DNA from 2 places in the Kribbella sp. NPDC049227 genome. Region 2 is predicted to be linked to the other one. Evidence: riboswitches for the same ligand, from Rfam matches in the RefSeq annotation. Region 2 holds a riboswitch; the other holds the start of a gene.
What was found. A riboswitch is a leader RNA that binds a small molecule or an ion and turns the genes downstream of it on or off. The one in region 2 is predicted to bind ZMP and ZTP.
Positions count from the first base shown of each region.

Region 1: it holds a riboswitch for ZMP and ZTP, as region 2 does, so the genes downstream of both, ACGFH6_RS28920 (bifunctional 5,10-methylenetetrahydrofolate dehydrogenase/5,10-methenyltetrahydrofolate cyclohydrolase) here and ACGFH6_RS42945 (5-aminoimidazole-4-carboxamide ribonucleotide transformylase) in region 2, are expected to answer to the same signal.

Region 1 is NZ_JBICST010000006.1:606,638-610,271, reverse strand. Features, by position in the region: gene ACGFH6_RS28925 (beta-N-acetylglucosaminidase domain-containing protein) at 1-1,644, shown strand, start outside; ZMP/ZTP riboswitch at 1,645-1,734, shown strand; gene ACGFH6_RS28920 (bifunctional 5,10-methylenetetrahydrofolate dehydrogenase/5,10-methenyltetrahydrofolate cyclohydrolase) at 1,765-2,607, shown strand; gene ACGFH6_RS28915 (phytanoyl-CoA dioxygenase family protein) at 2,604-3,479, opposite strand; gene ACGFH6_RS28910 (helix-turn-helix domain-containing protein) at 3,580-3,634, shown strand, end outside.
Region 2 is NZ_JBICST010000012.1:99,322-102,955, reverse strand. Features, by position in the region: gene ilvD (dihydroxy-acid dehydratase) at 1-435, opposite strand, end outside; gene ACGFH6_RS42950 (hypothetical protein) at 498-1,487, opposite strand; ZMP/ZTP riboswitch at 1,526-1,610, shown strand; gene ACGFH6_RS42945 (5-aminoimidazole-4-carboxamide ribonucleotide transformylase) at 1,638-2,549, shown strand; gene ACGFH6_RS42940 (MMPL family transporter) at 2,555-3,634, opposite strand, start outside.

The DNA.
Region 1 (3,634 bases), on a different contig from region 2:
CGTGTGGTCCGCGAGACGCTGGCACGGGCCGGCGTACAGACGATCACCGACGGCGATTCTGCTGTCACTGTGCGACTCGGAGGCACGAACGCGGCTGCCGAGGGGTTGCCGCCCGAGGGGTACGTTGTTGCCGTCGGCGACAACCAGGTCGTCCTGGCCGGTGTCGATCAGCGCGGCACGTTCTACGCCGCGCAGACCTTCGCACAGCTTGTCGAGGGCAACCATGTGGAGGGCGTCGAGATCCGCGACTGGCCGACGATGCGGTACCGCGGCTCGATCGAAGGCTTCTACGGTACGCCGTGGTCGCACGCGGACCGGCTCGACCATCTGGACTACCTCGGCACGCACCGGATGAACACCTACGAGTACGCGCCGAAGGACGACCCGTACCACCGCGAGCAGTGGCGCGACCCGTACCCGGCCGGCAAGCTGGCCGAGCTCGGCGAGCTGGTCCAGCGCGCGGTGCGGAACAAGGTCGACTTCACCTTCGCGCTGTCACCCGGCCTGTCGATCCGCTACACCGACGACAGCGACTTCCAGGCGCTGATCGCCAAGTTCGAGGCCCTGTACGCACTGGGTGCGCGCGCGTTCAACGTGGCCCTGGACGACATCGAGTACGAGAAGTGGCACAGCGCCGAGGACGAGGAGAAGTACGGCGCCGGCGGTGGCGGGGCCGGGCGTGCGCAGAGCGAGTTGCTGAACCGGATCCAGCGCGAGTGGGTCGCGACCAAGCCGGACCTCGCCCCGCTGCAGATGGTCCCGACCGAGTACTACAACGTCGACGAGACGCCGTACAAGCAGGCGCTGCGGGAGCAGCTCGACAGCGCCGTGATCGTCCACTGGACCGGGATCGGCGTCGTACCGGAGACGATCACGAGCGCACAAGCGGCCGAGGCGAAGGCCGTGTTCGGGCACGACATCCTGATCTGGGACAACTACCCGGTCAACGACTACGCGGCCGCCCGGATCCTGCTCGCGGCCTACAGCGGGCGCGAGCCCGGCCTCGCCGACCAGGTCGTCGGCGTGATCTCGAACCCGATGAACCAGGCCGGGGCCAGCAAGATCGCGCTCTACTCGTTCGCCGAGTTCGGCTGGAACCCGGCGACGTACGACGAGCAGGCCTCGTGGCACCGCGCGCTCGCCGAGCGGGCCGGGGGAGACGCCGAGACGATCGCGGCGCTGGAGGTCTTCACCGACCTCACCACCTACGACGGCCGGCTGCATCTGGTGAACGCGCCGGTCCTGGCCGCGCAGACGGCCGCGTTCTGGAAGACCTGGAAGGCAGGCGACCTGGCCGGGGCCATCGCGCAGCTCGAGCCGTATCTCGAGGCGATCGAGAACGCTCCGGCCCGGATCCGCGCCGGTGTGTCCGACCCGTCGTTCGCCGACGAGGCCGGCGCCTGGCTCGATGCGACCTTCCTCTGGGCGCAAGCGTTGCGCGAGTCCCTCCGGCACCTCGAAGCAGTGGCCGAAGGCAACAGCTCGGACGCCGCCACGACCCGGGACCAGATCGACCACCTGGTCACCCAGGCCAAGACGATCCGCGACACCCGCCTCCCACACTCCAAGACCCATCCCCAACTCGGTGACCCTGTCATCGAGACCTTCCTGACCGAGGCGACGGAGGGTGGCCGGGTATCCTGAGCGGTGGACCGCGACTGGCGCTGAGGTGGACGACCACCGGGGAACGGTCCGCCGGAGGATCCGGCCGAGCCGCGCGCCTGGGCACTTGACCTGATGTCGACGCCCAAGGGAGCGCGCGCCATGACTGCCACTCTGATGACCGGTACCGACCTCGCCGCCGAGATGGTGGCGAAGGCGGCCGACCGGGCCCGTGCACTGCAGGAGCGGACCGGGGTCCAGCCGTGTCTGGCCACCGTGCTGGTCGGTGACGATCCCGCGTCCGCGACGTACGTGCGGATGAAGCAGAACCGGTCGAAGAAGGCCGGCATCGGGTCGCGGAGCGTCGTACTGCCCGCGGAGACGACGACCGAGGAACTGGTCGCGGAGCTGACGAAGCTGTCCCAGGACCCGGCGGTGCACGGGATCCTGCTGCAGCACCCGGTGCCCGCGCAGATCGACGAGCGGGCCGCGTTCGAGGCGATCGACCCGGCCAAGGACGTCGACGGTGTGACCACGCGGTCGTTCGGTGCGATGGCGTTCGGTGAGCCCGGCTTCCGGTCCGCGACGCCCGGCGGGATCATGCGCCTGCTGGAGGCGTACGACGTACCGATCGCTGGAGCGCACGCGGTGGTGATCGGCCGCAGCCCGATTCTCGGCAAGCCGGCCGGGATGTTGCTGCTGGCATCGAACGCGACCGTGACCTACACGCACTCCCGGACCACCGACCTGCCCGCGATCGTCCGGACCGCGGACATCGTGGTGGCCGCGGTCGGCCGGCCGAACTTCGTCCAGGGCGACTGGCTCAAGCCCGGCGCGGTCGTCGTCGACGCGGGCTACAACGAGGGCAACGTCGGGGACGTCGACTTCGCCGCCGCGGCCGAGGTGGCGAGCCTGATCACACCGGTCCCGGGCGGGGTCGGTCCGATGACGATCGCCCTTCTTCTGGAGCAGGCCGTCGACGCCGCCGAGGCGCAGACCTCCTAGCGGTCGCAGCCGCCGTCCTTGTCGGCGCGCGAGTGCGGGCGGGCGATGTCGTCGATGCCCTTGTAGGCGTACGGGTCGGTCCCGGCCACCATCACGATGTCGCGGTAGTCGTGCTTGCCGACATGGACTCCCGACGGCACGGACTGCCAGGGGAGCAGCGACTCCGCGCTCATGTAGTGGTTGGCGAGGGCCCGGCGGAGTCCGCGCCGGGTGGTGTTCGGTAGTGATCGGTGCAGCAGGTAGCCGTTGAAGATCACCGCCGAACCCGCCGGCACCTCGACCGGTACGGCGTCGTCGTCGGTGTAGGGGAAGTCGAACAACTCCACCGTGCAGTCGAAGCGGAGATCGTCCTGCTCGCGATCGGGATAGATGACGCCGCGGCGGTGCGAGCCCGGCAGCACCCACAGGCAGCCGTTCTCCACGGTGGCGTCGTCGAGCGCGATCCACACCGCGGTCAGCGAGCGGTCCCTGGTCGGGATGAAGAATTCGTCCTGGTGCCAGGCCTGGCCCGGCTTGCCTTCGGACTTGATGAACAGCATCGACTGCATCGCCTTCACGTTCGGCCCGATCAGCGCGGTCAGTGCCGTCACCACGCGCGGTGCGTGCAACGCGGCCAGGGCCACGTCGGACACCTTGTGGGGCTGGTGAATGCACAGGTACTTGCGCACGACATCGTCACCCGGCTCCGTGCTCGGGCTGCCTTCGACGGCCCCGAGGTCACCGCGGCACAGGCGCTCGGCCGCTGTGTGGAGCGCGGCGACCTGGTCGGGTGGAAGGGCCTGGTCGAGGACGACGAAGCCGTCGCGCTGGAACGACCCGATCAACTCGTCGGTGACCTCGGTGAACCGGCGTACGGCGGTGACAGGCTGCATCTGGCGCTCCATCCGGCCTGGGGTTGGCGATGACCGGCTTCACAGTCTCAGAGCACGGTGGGCCGGCCAATGTCGCCGGCGCGCGCTCTACTATCTGTTCGTGACATCGCGACCACCGGTGATCAGCGTGAACTCCGTGGTCCAGGTCGCGGACT
Region 2 (3,634 bases):
CAGGAAGACCGAGGCCAGGTCGAGCCGGGCCGCGGCCATCAGCATGCCGGGCAGCGACTTGTCGCAGCCGGCCAGCAGCACCGAGCCGTCCAGCCGCTCGGCCTCCATCACGGTCTCGACCGAGTCGGCGATGATCTCGCGGCTGACGAGCGAGTAGTGCATGCCGACGTGGCCCATCGAGATGCCGTCGGACACGCTGATCGTGCCGAACTCCAGCGGATAGCCGCCGGCCGCGTGCACGCCTTCCTTGACCGCCTTCGCGAGCCGGTCCAGGGACAGGTTGCACGGGGTGATCTCGTTCCAGCTCGACGCGACTCCGACCTGTGGCTTGGCCCAGTCGTCGTCACCCATCCCGACCGCGCGAAGCATCCCGCGCGATGCGGTCGCCTCCAGCCCGTCGGTCACCGTCCGGCTCCGTGGCTTCACATCGACCATGCGGCTCACTCTATTCCTTGGTCAACGAACACCGCCGTTACGGCTCTGCACCGTTGGTTGGGTCAGGACATCTGGTGTGCCACCGCCGTCGCGAAGGCGGTGAGGGGGTCGGGGTCGTTGGTATAGCCCCAGGGCAGGCTCTCGATCCGGCCTGTCGTCAGTGCGGCGTGCTCCATCGCCGCGGCCTTCGCGCCGACCGCCTTCAACGCGAACGCCATCGCGCCGTGGGCGGAGATGTCCTCCGGCTGTTGATCGCGTCCGGGGGTCCACCACTTGTCCCTCGCGGCCAGCAGTTCCTCCCGCCGGTTCGAGATCTCGCGGGTCAGGCGGGCGCCGCGCTGCAGCCGGGAGAGCTCGCTGTCGCCGAGTACGTCGACCCACACCTCGTTGATCACCTGTGCGGCGACGGCGCAGAGCGCGCTACCCGGCTGTGCGTTCGCCACCACCTGATGACCGAAGTGCACGAGCTCGGCGAGCTCCAGGCCGGACCACTTCGGGGCGAGCACCTGCACCCGTCCGCTGTGCGCGGCATAGCTCTCGGGATGGCGCTCCACCGCGGACCGAAAGACCTCGTCCTTCACTTCCATCGACGACTGCAGTCCGACCGTGACCCACTGCAGCACCTCCCACGGGGCCGCATCGCCGGGCGCCGTATCGATCGCATGATTCAGTACTGCGCCCGCGGTCCCGAGGACGTCGTGGAACGACGCGAACTGCTGCTCGGAGACGTACTTCGCGAGACTCTCGCTCCGCACTTCCCAGGCCTCGAACACCAACGTCTGCCCAAGCCACAGGAGCAGATCCGGATCCCTGGGCAACGCCTCCAGCCGCAACTCCAACTGCCGACTGTGCCCGACCGCCGCCTGCCCCAGGCCCACCACCCGCACCGACCGCAGCCCGGTATTCATCGGCGTCGCCTTCAGCAACGCCATCCCCGTCGACAGATCCCCCGCACGCACAGCGGCATACGCCCGATCGAGCTCGGGATCGGCCCAGGCCTGATCGAGCCGAAGCCTGGAGACATCCACCGCCCTCCGAGAGAAGATCCCCATCCTCGGATCGTACGTGTGCGGGTTGCTCGAATAGACTGCCGAACGACCGCGACTGGCGAGGGTGGAGTACCACCGGGGAGCGGTCGGCCGGCAAGCAAGGCGTCGTCCGCCTGGGCGCCTCCGATGTGTTTCGATCTCGGAGGTCGCTGGATGCGTTATGGCATGAACCCCCACCAGTCCGCCACGATGACGCCGGTGTCGGGTCGGGCGCCGTTCACGGTCGTCAGCGGGAGTCCGTCGTACATCAACGTCCTGGATGCGCTCACCGGTTGGCAGCTCGTGCGAGAGGCGGCCGGGATGTTCGGGATGGTCGCTGCGGCGTCGTACAAGCACGTCTCCCCTGCCGGTGCTGCGCTGGCGGAGTCGGTGAGCGCCGCGTATGTGCGTGCCCGTGATGCCGATCCGAAGTCGTCGTACGGCGATTTCGTTGCCGTGTCGCATCCGGTCGATGCCGAGCTTGCGGGTGTGCTCAAGCGGGTCGTGAGCGACGGGATCATTGCGCCCGGGTACGACGAGGGCGTCGTCGGAGTGTTGGCTGGGAAGAAGCGCGGGACCTTTCTCGTTCTCGAAGCCGATGCGTCCTTCGAGCCGCCGGAACACGAGGTGCGCGAGGTGTACGGGCTGCGGCTGACGCAGCAGCGGGACGATCTGCCGTTGACTCGTGAGCTGCTGGATCCGGGCGTGCCGGATGCCGCGGCCCGCGATCTGTTGCTCGGGATGATCGTGGCGCGGTACACGCAGTCGAACACGGTCGCGATGGTGAAGGACGGTACGACGATCGGCATCGGCGCCGGCCAGCAGTCACGAGTCGACTGCGTCCGCCTGGCCGGCGAGAAAGCAGACGAGTGGTGGTCCCGCCGCTCGTCCGAGCAGCTGATCGGTGTCGCGATGGTCTCCGACGGCGCCATCCCCTTCGTCGACAACATCGACGAAGCCCACCGCCACGGCGTGGCCCACATCGCCGAACCCGGCGGCTCGATCCGCTCCGACGAGGTCGCCGAGGCGTGCGCCGCCCGCGGAATCACGCTGTCACGAACGGGCGTACGCCTCTTCCGCCATTGAGCAGGTCAGGAGACCGGTTCGACCTTGGGGGTTTCTTGGGGGGTTGGCGGGGGTGGGGCGGGCGGGCCGCCTTCCAGCTGGATGTCGGGGACGATGCGGTCGAGCCATCGGGGCAGCCACCAGGCGCGGTCGCCGAGGAGCGTCATGACGGACGGGACCAGGACCATCCGGACGATGCTGGCGTCGATGAGTACGGCGACCGCCATGCCGACCGCGAGCATCTTGACCGTCGGGTCGTCGTCGAGGACGAAGCTGAGGAAGACCACGATCATGATCGCGGCCGCGGTGGTGATGACCCGGGCCGTCGCGCCGATTCCGATCGCCACGGCGCGATGGCTGTCCTTGGTCGCGATCCACGCCTCGTGCACCCGGGACAGCAGGAAGACCTCGTAGTCCATCGACAACCCGAACACGATCGCGAACATCAGCATCGGCACGAACGACGGGATCGGCACCTTCTCGTCGATCCCGACCAACGAGGATCCCCAGCCCCACTGGAACACCGCGACGATCACGCCGTACGCCGCTCCGACCGACAGCAGGTTGAGGATCGCGGCCTTGATCCCGATCAGGAGCGATCGGAACGCGACCGTGAGCAGCAGGAACGCCAGCAGCACGACAGCCCCGATCAGCCACAGCATCCGCCCGGCGACCTTCTCGGTGAAGTCGACGTACCCGGCGGTCGTGCCCACGACGTACGTCGGCTCCTGCTGCCCGGCCAGGACGTCGTCCCGGATCCGGTTGACCAGGTCCTCGGTCTCCGCCGCGGACGGCGACGTGGTCGGGATGACGTTGATGATCGCCGTCGTACCGGTGCTGTTCAGGCTCGGCGGCTGTACGGCGGCCACGCCGGACGTCTTCTGCAACGTCGACGCGAGACCGTTCAGCAGGGTCTGCTTGTCGGTCGAGCTCTCGGACGGGAGTTGTACGACGACCGTCAGCGGACCGTTGGCGCCCGGGCCGAAGCCTTGGGCCACCAGGTCGTACGCCTTCCGGCTCGAGTCCTGCTCCGGATCCGTGCCGGCGTCGAGCTGGCCGAGGTTCATCGACAGCAGCGGGATCGCCAGGACGAGCAGCACCAGCGT